DNA from 2 places in the Aeromicrobium choanae genome. Region 1 is predicted to be linked to the other one. Evidence: riboswitches for the same ligand, from Rfam matches in the RefSeq annotation. Region 1 holds a riboswitch; the other holds the start of a gene.
What was found. A riboswitch is a leader RNA that binds a small molecule or an ion and turns the genes downstream of it on or off. The one in region 1 is predicted to bind thiamine pyrophosphate.
Positions count from the first base shown of each region.

Region 1 (7,380 bases):
GGCCGCGAGGCGCAGTCCTCGTCGTGTTGCTGCTGCGCTCTGACGCATCGAATCTCCTCGCTCCAGGACCACTGTCCGTGACATTTCCAGCCCGTCTCCCCGGACAATGTCAGCGACTGTAACCTGAAGTTGCACTGTGACGCAAGCCACTCCTGTGGCCGGGTGCGCTAGTGACTCATGAGGCTGATCGCGGCCGGGACGAGGGCCAGGACCACGGCTCCGAAGAGCACCGCCACGTCGGCCCGGATCCAGTCGGCTGGCTCGGCCCACGTGCGCCGCTGGGCCGTCGCGAAGCCGCGGGCGTCCATCGCGATCGAGGTGCGCGTCGCGTCGCGGATCGTGTGGACGAGCAGCGCGAACGCCATCGACCACGGCCGCACCTTCAGACCGCGTGCCCGCCGCGTGCGTTCGAGGTCGTGCCACGTGCGCCACGAACCCGCCACACGCTGGAGAGCGGCCGACAGCGCCGCCGCGAACCGGCCCGGGACCTTCAGACTCTGGGCCAGGTAGTCGCCCAACCGCGCCACGTCGACGTAGCCGACCGCCACGGCTCCGGGCCACGCCAGCACGAACGTGCGGAGGCCGGCGACCACGGCGACCTCGAGTTCGTGACCGCCGAGCAGCCACGTGGACCAGGCGACGCTCGCCATCGGGATCAGCACGAGCAGGAGGCAGAACGCGGGGTACCGCCACGACGGCACGGTGAGCACCGCCGCGACGACCCACAGGGCCACCGCCAGCAGCGCGACGGGCAGCGTGCGGATCGCCGGCGAGCCGAGCGCGGCCGCCACCCCGATACCGATGAGCACCAGCGGGTTGAGGCGCGTGAGGAGTCCGGTCATCCCACGACCTCCCCGGCCTGCAGCAGGACCTCGCGGTCGCGTGGCAGGTCCGCGTCGTGGGTGGCGACCGCGACCGTGACGCCGTGACGCGCGGCCGACGACAGCCAGCCGGCGACGAGCGCCCACGCGTCGCGGTCCTGTCCCACCGTGGGCTCGTCGGCCAGCAGCAGGCCGGGCCGGTGGGCCACCGACGCCGCGAGCGCCAGCCGGCGCTGCTCGCCACCCGACAGCCGGTAGGGATGGTCGTCACCCCGACCCGGCAGGCCCACCGCCTCGAGCAGCGCCTCGACGTCCACGGTGCGCCCGAGGGCGTGCGGCGTGGCCTCCAGCTCCCCGCGGACGGAGGTCGCGACGAACCCCAGCTCGGGGTCCTGGGGGCACCAGCCCAGGCTGGACGGCGCCTCCACGGCACCGGACACGGGAGCGATGAGCCCGCCCAGCGCCAGCAGTGCGGTGGACTTGCCGGCCCCGCTCGGGCCGAGCAGGGCGGTCAACGTGCCGGGCTCCAGCTCCAGGCTCAGGTGGGAGACCGCTCGGGTGCGCTCAGAGCCCCTCAGGCCGCGCGTGACCTGGTCGACGACGAGGTCGCTCGCGCGGACGCGGACCGTCTGCGCCGGCGCGAGGAGACTCGCTGGGAGCTCCACCGGGGCGGGCGCCGGGCGACCCGGCATCCACAGGGCGTCGGGCACCGAGGCGGTCAGGAAGCGTCCGACGGTCCCGTCGAAGACGAGGCGCCCGCGGTCGAGCACGACGACCCGGTCGACGTGCTCGAGCCACGGCTCGAACCGGTGCTCCACCACGACGAGCGAGCGGTCGCCGACGACCGCCAGGACGGCGTCGCGCACGACCTCCACCAGCGCCGGGTCCAGCATCGACGTGGGCTCGTCCAGCAGCAGCAGGTCGGGGTCCGTCGCGAGTGCTCCGGCGAGGGCGAGGCGGTGTCGCTCGCCGCCCGAGAGGGCGCTGGTGAACCGGTCACGCTCGTAGGGAAGGCCGACGGCCTCGAGCGCCGCGTCGACCCGCCGCCAGATCTCGTGGCGCGGGAGCCCGAGGTTCTCGGGTCCGAACGCGACGTCGCGGCCGACCCGGTCGGCGACGATCGAGGACGAGGGGTTCTGCGTGACCATGCCGATGCGTCCGTCGACCTCGACCGAACCGGAGGCCTCGCCCACCAGCGTCGAGCCGAGGGCACCGGCGACGGCGTGCAGTGCCGTCGACTTGCCGCTGCCACTCGGCCCGACGAGGAGGACCCGCTCGCCGCGCTCGACCCGCAGGTCGAGCCCGTCGAGCGTGCGGCGACTCCCGTGGAGCGGTGTCCACGAGAAGTCGCGGAACGCGATCGTCACGCGTTCACGGCCTCCCGGAGCCGAACGAGTCGAGCGCACCTGCCTTCGCCAGCGACCGCACGAGCAGCCAGCCGCCGAAGCCCGCGATGACGACGCCCGACGTCACCAGGAAGCCCAGGTGGACGAGGCGCCACTGCAGGTCCCAGTCAGGGAAGTAGTACTTCCACTCGTAGAAGGCCTCGAGCAGACCCGAGACGGCACCGCCGAGCGTGGCTGTCAGGAGGTCGAACCGGCGGTAGAGGAACAGCGCGAAGACCAGCTCCGCACCGAGGCCCTGCACGACGCCGGAGAGCAGCACCGTGCTGCCCCAGGAGGTGCCGCCCAGGACGAGCATCGACGTCAGCGCGGCGATGAACTCGGTGGCGAACGCAGCACCGGGCTTGCGGACGATCAGGCCACCGACGACGCCGGCGATGAGCCACATGCCGCCGAGCAGGGCGGCCGCGGGCTTGAAGCCCACGGCGGCACCGAGGTCGACGACGTCGTAGAACTTCCCCCACCCCCAGAAGACGACGCCGAACGCGACGCCGAGCATCGCGATCGTCACGAGGTCGATCGTGCGATACCTGAAGATGGAGGTGGACGTGGATGTGACAGCAGAATTCATAGCTGACTCCCTTCGCCGGTGCTAACCGGAGCAGGTTCAAGGGTCTGCGGCTGTTCCGCACTCTCAGCGCCCTCTGCATGGCGCTCCCCTGTCGTGTACCGCCAGCCTAGCCTCCCGTGCCGGGACCGGCACCGGGGCGGTCCCGAGGCGATGCCGTCCTCCGCCCAAGAGGCCCGAGCGACGAGCCGGGCCAGCATCGGGACCTGCATCAGCACCACGCAGGCGGTCCAGCCGATCGCGGTGCCCAAGGTGTTGCCGACGAGGTCGTCGACATCGGCGATCCGGCCCGTGCCCACCACGAGCACTCCGGCGAGCTGCACCGCCTCGATGGCCAGGCTGACCAGCAGGCCCACGACCGCCGCCCGACGCACGGTCCGGACTCGGGTCACGAACGGGAGGAGCATTCCGAGGGGCACGAAGAGCAGGATGTTCAGGAGCATCCCGGCCGGGTCGTCCACGACGTCGACGAACGGCGTGAGGTGGACCAGGACGCGCCACGGCCGCGGCTCGCCCGTGGCGACGGGAAACGGCAGGAGCACGTGCGCCAGCACGGCGGCGCCGTAGACGCATCCGACCACGCCGACCGCGGCACGCAGCCCCGTGAGGCGATCACGACGGTGCAGCCACCCGAGCGATGCGGCGATCGCGGCGATCGTCGCCGGGACCAGCACGGGGAGCGTCGGGATCTCGTCGGGCGGCACCGGAGGATCCTCTCAACCCCGGGCACGCCAAGGGCGGAGGCGGGTCCGCAGAGACCCACCTCCGCTCCCCCGGCGGCACTCAGTCGCGACGCGTGCGGCGACGTTGCAGCATCACCGCTGCACCAACCACGACCAGCGCCCCGCCGAGGACTGCGACACCGAGCCCCGGGCCACCGGTGGCGGCCAGGTAGTCGTCGCTGACCCAGTCGTCGTCGGTCGTGTCGCCGCTCGCGTCGGCGGCGACGATCTCCACCGGGACCTCGGCGATGACGACACCGCGGCTGAGCACCTTCACCGTGTGCGAGCCCAGCGGCGCGTTCGTCGGGATGCGCACCGAGGCCTCGCCCGAGGTGCTCACGACCCGCGTGCCCATCGCGATCGGATCGGAGTGCAGCTCGAAGGCCAGCTCCTTGCCGATCCATTCCGGCCCGAAGGCGAACGTGATCGTGTCACCGGGCGACAGCGCGTCTGAGCTGAGCAGCTCGACCTCGTCGCCGGTGGGGTCCTCACCCGGGTTGGTGGTGGGCGCGGTCGTCGGCTCGCCGGTCGGCTGCGTCGTGGGCTGCGTCGTGGGCGTCGTCGTCGGCTCGGTCGTCGGTGCCGTGGTGGGCTCCTCGACCGGTGCGTCGCCGACGGGGATCGACCCGAGGCTCAGATCGCTCGGACCCGCGCACGTCAGGTGCGACGGAACCGTCGAGCTGTCCGCCTTGTGGATCGTCGCGTCGATCGTGAAGGCCTGCGGCATGCCCAGCTTCACCGACACGTCGGCGTACTCGGGCACGGTGATCTGCGGCACCGTGCCGGTCGCGGGAATCAGCCACGGCTGGTCCACCACCTGGGGGATGGGCGTGCGCGCCGCCTTCAGGTCGGCGATCGAGACCGTCTGCGTCTGTCCACCCGTCGTCAGGGTGATCGACGAGTCGGTCGAGCCGCCCTCCGCCTCGCGGCCCTGCAGCAGCATCGCGGTCGACTGGCGCAGCAGCTCGGGCATGGTGAGCGTGATGCTCACCCCACGCTCGGAGATGACGTCTCCCACCTGGACCCGGGACGGGATCGTGGTCTCGGCGAGCACGCCGATCACGTGGGAGCCCAGGTTGAGCCCTCCCGCGGTCACGTCACAGGTGTAGTCAAAGCTCTTCGACAGGTCCACGTCCTCGCCCGGCGGCGGGTCGGTCGGCTCGGTCGTCGGCTCGGTCGTCGGCTCCGTGGTCGGCTCCGCGGTCGGCTCGGTCGTGGGCTCCGTGGTCGGCTCGGTTGTCGGCTCCGTGGTCGGCTCGGACGTGGGCTCCGTCGTCGGCTCGGTCGTCGGCTCCGAGGTCGGCTCCGTGGTCGGCTCCGTGGTCGGCTCGGACGTGGGCTCGGTCGTCGGCTCGGTCGTCGGCTCCGTCGTCGGCTCGGTCGTCGGCTCGGTCGTCGGCTCCGTCGTCGGCTCGGTCGTCGGCTCGGTCGTCGGCTCGGTCGTCGGCTCCGCGGTCGGCTCGGTCGTCGGCTCGGTCGTCGGCTCGGACGTGGGCTCCGTGGTCGGCTCGGTCGTCGGCTCCGTCACGGCGATCGAGCCCAGGGCCAGGTCCGCCGGACCGGTGCACGACAGCGTCGACGGGATCGTGGAGTTGTCGGCCTTGTAGATGGTGGCGGTGATGTTGAAGGTCTGGGGCATGCCCACGACCACCGTGTCGGTGGCGTAGTCCGGGACCGTGATGGGCGGGACGGTGCCGGTGGCCGGGATGAGCCACGGCTCGTTCGCCACCTGCGGGATCGGCGTGCGGGCCGAACCCAGCTCGGGGATCGCGACGGTCATCGTCTGGCCGCCCGAGGTGAGGGTCACCGCGGAGTCGGTGGACGCGCCGGCGGCCTCACGCCCGCCGAGCAGCAGGGCCGTGGACTGGCGCAGGAGCTCCGGCATGGTGAGCGTGATGCTGACGCCGGTGGAGGGGATGGTCTCGCCCGGCGTCACCGAGTCCGGGACCACGGTCGTGGCCTTGACGCCGATGTCCTGGATGCCGAGGTTCAGACCGCCGGCGATGACCTCGCACTTGAAGGGGAAGTCCTTCTCCAGCGTCTGGTCGGCGGCGGCCGGACTGAGGAAGCCGGCACCGACGACTCCCGCGGCAGCCACTCCCAGAGCGGCGACAGCGGCGGTCGCGCGTCGAGACGGTCGAAAAGTGAAGCGCACAGGTCATTCCCCTCGTTGTGGCGCGCGAACGATCTGACGCGTGCCGAACTGCGGTGTGATCCACCTCACCCTAAGTGCTGTAACTCGCAGTGACAACCGGTGTTCGTCAACGACGTGCGCTGCCGACGACCGCCCATCGACCACAATGGGCCCATGCCCTCCGTGCGCACCCCTGACCCGAACCCCGGCTGGCTCTCCGAGTTTGAACTGGAGGAGACCCGCGGACGCGTCCCGATCCTCTATGTGGAGGCGATCCCGGTCCGCCTGGACAGTCTCGGCCAGGTGGAGCAGGTCGGTCTGTTGCTGCGCGGCTCCGCCACGACGGGCACCATGGCGCGGTCGTTCGTCTCGGGCCGCGTGCTGCACGGCGAGCCCATCCGCACCGCGCTGATGCGCAACCTGGAGAAGGACCTCGGTCCCACGGCGTTCCCGCAGCTGCCGGCCGACATCGTGCCGTTCACGGTGGCCGAGTACTTCCCGCTGCCCGGCGTGACGCCGCTGCACGACGCGCGCCAGCACGCCGTCGCCCTGGCCTACGTCGTGGCCGTCACCGGCGAGTGCGACCCCCGCCAGGACGCGCTCGAGCTCTCGTGGCTGACCCCGCGCGAGGCCCTCGCCCACGCCGTGCTCGACGAGCTCGAGGGAGGCCGCGGCGTCCTGCTCCAGCAGGCGATGGCGCACGTCGGCGCCCTGGCGTGAGCCACGGCGCGGCCCCGACCGGGACCCGTCACCCGAGCCCCTGGCTCATGCTCGTCGCGGCGATGGTGGCCCAGGTCACCGCGACCGCCGTCGTGAGCACGCCCCTGCTGCTCATCCCCCACCTGCACCTCGAGGAGGGTCTCTCCCTGGTGGCCAGCGGTGCGCTCGCCGCCGCGCCCCTGGTCGGCACCCTGCTCACGCTCGTGGCGTGGGGAGCGATCGTCGACCGCGTCGGTGAGCGGATCGCGCTGTCCTCCGGCCTCGCGCTCCTGGTGGCCGGCTCCGCCGTCGCGCTCGCGGGAGCCCGAGCCGACGACGCGATCATCCTGGCCCTCGGCTTCGGCCTCTGCGGCGTCGCCGCCGCCAGTTCCAACTCCGCCAGCGGTCGCCTCGTCGTCGGCTGGTTCCCTGCCCATCGGCGCGGGCTCGCGATGGGCATCCGCCAGACCGGACTGCCGCTCGGCGTCGGCCTCGCGGCCCTCGTCGTCCCGGCGTCGGTGGAGTCCCGGGGTGTCGCGTGGATCGTCACGCTGTGCCTCGTCGTCGCGGCCGTCGCCACCGTCTTCGTCGCCGTGACCGTCGTGGACCCGCCCCGCCACGATGACGAGGGCCCGAGCGGCGGCGCCAACCCGTATCGAGGGGACCGCCGACTCGCCCGGATCCACGCCGCCTCCGCGCTGCTGGTCATCCCGCAGTACGTCGTGTGGACGTTCATGCTGCTGTGGCTGATCGACCGGCACGGCTGGAGCCCGGCTGCCGCGGGCGTCCTCTACGCGGTCTCGCAGGTGCTCGGCGCCGGCGGTCGCATCGCGGCGGGCTGGTGGTCCGACCGCGTCGGCGATCGGCTCGGGCCGATGAGGCAGGTCGCGGTCGCCGCCACGGCGGTGATGCTGCTGCTCGCCCTCCTGGACGGATCGCCCGTGGCGATCGCCGTCATGGTCGCGGCGACGATGATCACGGTGGCCGACAACGGGCTCGCCTTCACCGCGGTGGCCGAGATCGCGGGGTCGCG
Region 1 covers NZ_LT796768.1:1,856,757-1,864,136, reverse strand. The annotation lists gene B5D60_RS08970 (DUF6801 domain-containing protein) at 1-48, opposite strand, end outside; gene B5D60_RS08965 (energy-coupling factor transporter transmembrane component T family protein) at 168-842, opposite strand; gene B5D60_RS08960 (ABC transporter ATP-binding protein) at 839-2,188, opposite strand; gene B5D60_RS08955 (ECF transporter S component) at 2,193-2,795, opposite strand; TPP riboswitch at 2,786-2,895, opposite strand; partial or broken gene B5D60_RS17340 (VanZ family protein) at 3,020-3,346, opposite strand; gene B5D60_RS17055 (DUF6801 domain-containing protein) at 3,576-5,612, opposite strand; gene B5D60_RS08940 (DUF4916 domain-containing protein) at 5,823-6,368, shown strand; gene B5D60_RS08935 (MFS transporter) at 6,365-7,380, shown strand, end outside.

Region 2 (7,380 bases), 940 kb from region 1:
GCCGAGGGCGATCGTGACGACGCCCACGGGCAGCGAGCGGTCGGGGATGGCGTGCTGGGCGACGAGGTCGGCGCTCGCGAGCAGGAACGCGCCCGCGCAGGCCGCCGGGGCCATCGAGGCACCGCTCGTGCCGGCGACCCGGCGGCCGACGTGCGGCGCGGCGAGGGCGACGAAGGCGATCGGGCCGGCCGCGGCGGTGGCGATCGCCACGAGCAGGACGCCGGTGAGCACCGCGATCAGCCGGGTGCGGCCCGGCGGCACGCCGAGTGCGGCCGAGCTGTCCTCGCCGAGGTCGAGCAGCCCGAGCGGCCGGCTCAGCAGGACGCCGGTCAGGAGCATCACGACGAGACCCGCGACCAGGGCGGGGCCCGTGTACGCCCAGCTCGCCCCGTTGAGGGAGCCCGAGCCCCACACCGCGGCGACCCGGGCCAGCTCGAGGTCGGCGGTGAGCACGATCCAGGTCTGCGCGGAGTTGAGCATCGCGCTCAGGGCGATGCCGACGATCACGAGTCGGAAGCCCGCCACGCCGCCGCCGCGCGCGAGCAGCAGGACCGCGACGGCGACGAGCAGGCCGCCGACCACCGCGCCGCACGTCACCAGCAGGTAGCTCGAGCCGACGAGGGCGATCATCATGACGCCCCCGGCCGAGGCACCGGCCGTGAAGCCGATGATGTCGGGACTGCCCAGCGGATTGCGCGTGACGGACTGGAAGATCGCGCCGGCCACGCCGAGCATGGCGCCGAACACCGCGGCGGCCAGCGCCCGCGGGAGCCGCCACTGCACGACGAAGAGCTCGACGTCGCGGGCCGCGTCCCCGAAGAGCGCTCGGGCGACCTCGGGCGGGGAGAAGGTGACCTCGCCGAGCATCAGGGCCGCGCCCGTCACGGCGAGGGTGGCGACCAGCAGGCCCAGGCATCCGAGCACCGCACGCACCGGGACGAGCCCGGAGATCGCGAGGCCCTGAGGCACGCGGACGACGACGAAGCCCTGCTCGGCGGGCGAACGGGTGATCACTGGGTGTGCACCTGCCGCCCGGAGATGAGCCAGATCAGGACGGGCGCACCCACGAACGCCGTGACGACGCCGACGGGCATCTCGCGCAGCGGCACGGCCACCCTGGCGAGCGTGTCGGCCAGCAGCAGGATCGTGGGCGCCGCCAGCATCGAGAGCGGGACGATGCGGGCGTGGTCGTTGCCGACCAGCAGGCGGCACACGTGCGGCACCATCAGGCCGAGGAACCAGATCGGTCCCGCCACCGCCGTGGCGGAGCCGACCAGCAGGGTCACCGAGAGCACCGTGAGCAGCCTGGTGCGGCGCGGATCCACGCCGAGCGAGGCCGCGACGTCGTCACCGAGGGCGACCGCGTTGAGCGCCTTGAGCAGCACGAGCCCCAGGACGAGTCCGGCCACGATGTACGGCACGACGCCGGCCAGGTCGTCGAGCGAGCGGCCGGCGACGGAGCCCGCGGCCCACGACCGGAAGCGCTCGAACGTGTCGGGATCGCTGAGCCGGATCGCGGTGGCGACGCCGGCCAGGACGGCCGCCAGCGCGACGCCCGCGAGGGTCATGCGTAGGGGAGTGGCGGGTCCGCGACCCGTCGCCGCGAGCAGGAGCACGGCGAGGGTGGCCACGCCGGCACCGGCGAGGGCGGGCCACACCAGGGTGCCGACCGCTCCGGTGGCCCCGAGCGCGACGGCCACGGTCACCCCGAGCGCCGCGCCGTCGTTGACGCCCAGGATCCCGGGGTCTGCCAGCGGGTTGCGGGTGTACGCCTGGATGAGCGCACCAGCGGTGCCCAGGGCCGCGCCCACGAAGATCGCGACGAGGGTGCGGGGCAGCCGGTAGGACTGCATGAGCGCCTCCGCCTCCGCGTCGCCGTGCCCGAGCAGGCCGGCCAGCGCGCGATCGGGCGCGAGGGTCTCGGTGCCGACGAGGAGGCTCGCCGCGACGGCGGCCAGCAGCGCCACCGACAGGCCGAGGACCGCCAGCGGCATCCGCGTGCGGCGGGTCCCGTCCGGGCGCGCCTGGACCGTCGTCGTCATCCGGGCTCCGCTCAGGCCTGCGCGACGAGGACGCGGGACAGCTGGCCGAAGCCCCAGCCCAGCACCTCGCGCTCGACCTCGCTCGCGCCGGCGCGACGCAGGAGGGCGGTCAGCTCGTCACGGGTCCGCATCGGCAGGCCGCTGAGCGCCAGGCTGGTCAGCGCGTGCTCGGCGACGTGGTCGTCCTCGTCGGCGCCGTCGGCGACCCGCTCGGACAGGACGACGGTGGTGCCGGAGGACAGGGCGGAGCGCAGGACGCGCAGGGCGTCGTCGTCGGTGCGGCCCTCGAGGGCGCCCACCACCACGGCGCAGTCGTGGGCCGGCCAGTCCGCGACGTCCTCGCCCGGGAGGTGGACGGTGCGGCCGGCGGCGACGGAGGAGGCGACCAGCGCCGCGGCGTCGCCGAAGACCGCCAGGGTGCCGGCTGCCTTCACCGGGGCCAGCTCGGCGAGGGCCTGCAGCACGTACTGCAGCTCGTCGGCCGCCCGCGAGTCGTAGCCGGCCTGCAGCGCCGGATCGGCGGCACGGCGGCCTCGCCACGTGGCAGTTCCTGAGCGCGCCGAGGGCAGGCCCGTGCGGAGCACGTCGAGCAGGTCGACCAGGGCGAGCGCATCGCGGTTCGCCGGGTCGGCGAGATCGAGCTCGTCGATGGAGTGCTCCTCCATGAGGACGGCCCCCCGTGCGGTGTTGCGGTAGGCCTTCCCGTCGTGCTCGAGCAGCTCGAGGGCGGTCATCGCGTCCAGCAGGGGAGCGAGCCGCTCGGCGGCGACCCCGGTGGAGTCGGCGAGCGCGGCGACGGTGTCGGCCCCGCGGGCCACGGCCGGGTTGATCCCCAGGGTCACCGCGACACGCGTGACGATCGGTGGAGCCAGCTCGGTCATCTCGTGGACGTGCTCGAGCACGGCTCGGGCGGTGTCCTCCGAGGCCGGCGTCGGCGGGACGAGCCGCTCGGCGTCGTCGCGCTCGGGAGGCTGGACGACCGTCTCCTCGGGCGAGGCGGTCCGCCGCCAGTACCCGACGACCTCGACGTCCTCCTTCGGCAGCCCGAGCTCGTTGCGCAGGTAGCGCCGCAGGGGAGCGATCGTCATCGCCTCTCCCGCGATCCAGGCGAAGCCGCGCCCGGACGGGGGAGTGAACCGGCGCACGGCGGCGTCGAGCTGACGGCTGTGCCCGGCGGGGACCTCGCCGCGGACCAGCCACTCGAGGGTCACGCCGGCGGGACGGGGGAGGTCGAGGCGGTCGGCCTCGCTCGGCACCTCCACGATGGCGTGGCCGCGGACGTCCTCGGGGGCCTCCTCGAGCCAGCGTGCGACCGCGGGAAGCGCGGTCTCGTCGCCGGCGACCAGGTGCCAGTCGACGTCGTGGTTGACCCCGGCGCAGGACTTGGGGCCGGCGAACGCGATGGCGTCGCCCGGGGTGGCGCGGAAGGCCCACTCGGCGGCCAGGCCGTGGTCGTGGCGGACGACCTCGACGTCGAAGGTGCCGACGGCGGGGTCCCAGGCGCGGACCGTGTAGTCGCGGGTGAACTCGAGCACCTCGGGATTCCACGCGAACCGCCGCTCCTCCTGGGTGCCGGCCCGGGGGAGGTCGCCGTCGGCGGGCGGGACGACCATCTTCACGTGGTCGTCGAACCCGGTCGAGGAGAACGCGGGCCGCGCGAAACCCTCGCCCATGATGCCCTCGGCGAGGTCGGGACCGGCCAGCGTGAGGCGACGCAGGTTCGGGCTGACGTCGACCACCCGGGTCACCTCGGCTTGGCGCAGGACGATCGGATGGATGGTCAGCGGGCGGGACGTACGAGGCATCCGGAGACTCCCGAGCGGGTCGAAGGCAACAACATACGAAGGGTAGCCTCACCTTCTGCGGCAGCGCGCTGGGGTGTCTCGCCTCGCGGATCGGCCTAGGGTCGTGGGCATGACGCCGATCCTGCTGACGTCCGACGATCCCCGCGGCATCCTGCTCTTCGCGCCCGGCGCGGGCGGCGACCCGTCCCGCTACGAGCGGCTCCTGCGCGCCGCCGCCGACGCGGGCTTCATCGTGGCCGCCCCGGCCCACCACCTCACGGAGATCTTCTCCGACGACGTGGTGCGCGAGCGCGTGTCCGCCCTGGGTGCGCCGCTCGCCGAGATCGGGCGGGAGGACCTGCCGGTGGTGGCGGCCGGGCACTCCCTGGGCGGGTGTGCGGCGCTGTGCCTCGCGGGAGCCAGGCCGCGGAACCGCCGGGGCGAGGCGTTCGAGGTGCCCTCGGAGCCGCGCGTCTCGCGCGTCATCGTGCTGGCGCCCGCGGCCGGCTGGTTCGCCGGACCCGACACCCTCGACGAGGTCGCCGCGCCGGTCACCGCGTTCGTCGGGTCGGAGGACACCGTGACGCCCCCGGAGTCGGCCGAGGTGCTGCATCCGGCACCCGCCGGGCTCGACCTGCGTCGCTACGAGGGCGTGGGCCACTTCGACTTCATGTCGCCGCTGCCGTCGAACAAGGTGCCCACGCCGGGCCTCGACCACGATGCGTTCCAGGATCGCTTCACCGCGGAGTTCGTCGCGGCACTGGGGTAGCCGCCGACAGCCACCGCCGGACCGTCAGGTCCGGTGACGGAGGGATGGCGCTAGCCTGTGAGCGCCAAGACACGGGGTGCCCCGCCGGGGCTGAGATCACACCCGTCGAACCTGATCTAGTTCGCACTAGCGAAGGGATGTCGCGATGTCGCGCACGCCTGAAGACCTGCTCACCTCCACCACTGAGGCCCTGGCCCGGGTGCGCGCGGACGCGCCCCTCGTGCAGTGCCTCACCAACAGCGTCGTGGTGAACTTCACCGCCAACGCCCTGCTCTCCGTGGGCGCCGCGCCCGCGATGGTCGACGTGCCCGAGGAGGCCGGACCGTTCGCGACAGTCGCCGGCGGGGTGCTGATCAACCTCGGCACGCCGGCCGGCGAGCAGCGCGAGGCCATGCTCGAGGCGGCCTCGGCGGCTGCGGGGGCCGGCACGCCGTGGGTGCTCGACCCCGTGGCGGTCGGATCCCTCCCGGTCCGGACCCCGTTCGCCCACCGCCTGCGTGACCTGAGCCCCACGGTGATCCGGGGCAACGCCTCGGAGATCATCGCGGTCGCCGGCGCGGGTGCCGGCGGACGCGGCGTGGACTCCACCGACGACGTGGACGGCGCCGTGGAGGTGGCCCGCGCGCTCGCCTCCACCACCGGAGGCGTCGTCGCCGTGTCGGGACCGGTCGACGCCGTGACCGACGGGGAGCGGGTCGTGCGGATCGCCAACGGCGACGTGCTTCTGACGCGGGTCACCGGTGGCGGCTGTGCGCTCGGAGCGGTGATGGCAGCGTTCGCGGCAGTGACCGAGGACCCGTTCACCGCCACGGTCGCCGCCGTCACCGTGTACACCGTGGCCGCGGAGCTGGCGGCCGAGCGAAGCACCGGTCCCGGCAGCTTCGCCACCGCCTTCATCGACGCACTGGACTCCGTCGGCGAGGCCGACCTCGCGGCGCGGGCGCGGCTGTCATGACCGACCTGTCGGTGTACCTGGTGACCGACTCCGGGCTGGCCGCCTCGCGGGGACGCGACCTCGCCGAGACCGTTGCCGAGGCGGTGGCCGGGGGAGTGACGACCGTGCAGGTGCGCGAGAAGGACGTGCCGGCCGCGCGGTTCCTCGCGACGGTCCTGGCCGTGTCGGACGTGCTGCCCGACGACGTCGCGCTGATCGTCAACGACCGTGTCGACGTGTTCCTGGCCGCCCGCGCCGCCGGCGCCCGGGTGACGGGCGTGCACGTCGGGCAGTCCGACCTGCCGCCGTCGCTCGTGCGGCAGCTGGTCGGCGACGACGCGGTGATCGGGGTGAGTGCGGCGACCCTCGCCGAGCTGTCCGCGGCGGCCGCCGATCCCGGTCGCGTCGACTACGTCGGGGTGGGGGTGGTCCGGCAGACCGCCACCAAGACCGATGCGCCGCCGCCCCTGGGGGTGGAGGGCTTCGCCGAGCTCGCCCGGTCGACGGAGCTTCCGGCCGTCGCGATCGGCGGGATCACCGTCGCCGACCTGGGCCCACTGCGGGCCGCGGGTGCGGCGGGAGCCGCCGTCGTCTCCGGCATCTGCGCGGCGGAGGATCCCCGCCGCGCCGCCACGGAGTTCGCCGCCGCCTGGGGAGGCGCGGCATGAGCGGCGGGAACCGCGTGCCGCGCGTGCTCGCCATCGCGGGCACCGATCCGACGGGCGGTGCGGGGATCCAGGCCGACCTGAAGAGCATCGCCGCCGCGGGCGGCTACGGCATGGCGGTGGTCACGGCGCTGGTGGCCCAGAACACGCGCGGTGTCCGCTCGGTCCACGTGCCGCCGACCGACTTCCTCGCCGCGCAGCTGGACGCGGTCAGCGACGACGTGACTCTGGACGCGGTCAAGATCGGGATGCTCGCCGGTCGCGAGGTGATCGAGACGGTCGCGGCGTGGTTGCACCGGACGCGTCCCCCAGTCGTCGTGATCGACCCGGTCATGATCGCCACGAGCGGCGACCGGCTGCTCGACGCCGACGCCGAGCAGGCGCTGCGCGACCTCCTGCCGCTGGCCGACCTGATCACCCCGAACGTGGCCGAGCTCGCGGTCCTCGCCGGGCGTGCCGCGGCGACGCGGTGGCCGGACGTGCTGGAGCAGGCACGGGAGGTCTCGGCGGCCCATGACGTCATCGTCCTGGCGAAGGGCGGACACGTCGAGGGCGACGCCGTGCCGGACGCGCTCGTCGACGTGGGCGGGGCCCGGCTCGACGGCCGGGAGGTCGTGGAGTTCCCCGGCGCGAGGATCGCGACGACCAACACGCACGGGACGGGCTGCTCGCTGTCCTCGGCCGTCGCCACGCACCGAGCCCGCCTCGGGTCGTGGGAGCCGGCGACCGCCGAGGCGAAGCGCTGGCTGACCGAGAGCATCCGCCACGGAGCGTCCCTCGAGGTGGGACGGGGCAACGGCCCGATCAGCCACTTCGCCGGGATGTGGGCGCGCGGTGGCACCGCCACCCGTCCGGCGCCCGAGCAGGTGGAGCGCGAGTGGTGGGAGGGCGTGGCGGACATCCGGACCGCGATCGACGACCTCGAGTTCGTGCGCGGACTGTCGGACGGGACCCTGCCCGAGGAGGCGTTCGGCTGGTATCTCGCCCAGGACGCGCTGTACCTGCGGGACTACGCCCGGGTGCTCGCCGAGGCGAGCCGGCTCGCGCCGACTCTCGACGAGCAGGCCTTCTGGGCCGCGGGGGCCCACGGCGCCCTCGTGACCGAGCTGAGCCTGCACACCGACTGGTTGGGCGGCATCACGCCGCCGGAGCCGGGCCCGACCACCACGGCCTACCTCGACCACCT
Region 2 covers NZ_LT796768.1:2,794,561-2,801,940, forward strand. The annotation lists gene B5D60_RS17240 (FecCD family ABC transporter permease) at 1-1,014, opposite strand, end outside; gene B5D60_RS13515 (FecCD family ABC transporter permease) at 1,011-2,042, opposite strand; gene B5D60_RS13520 (siderophore-interacting protein) at 2,054-3,847, opposite strand; gene B5D60_RS13525 (alpha/beta hydrolase family protein) at 3,957-4,595, shown strand; TPP riboswitch at 4,658-4,750, shown strand; gene thiM (hydroxyethylthiazole kinase) at 4,741-5,550, shown strand; gene thiE (thiamine phosphate synthase) at 5,547-6,197, shown strand; gene B5D60_RS13540 (bifunctional hydroxymethylpyrimidine kinase/phosphomethylpyrimidine kinase) at 6,194-7,380, shown strand, end outside.
Region 2: it holds a riboswitch for thiamine pyrophosphate, as region 1 does, so the genes downstream of both, thiM (hydroxyethylthiazole kinase) here and B5D60_RS08955 (ECF transporter S component) in region 1, are expected to answer to the same signal.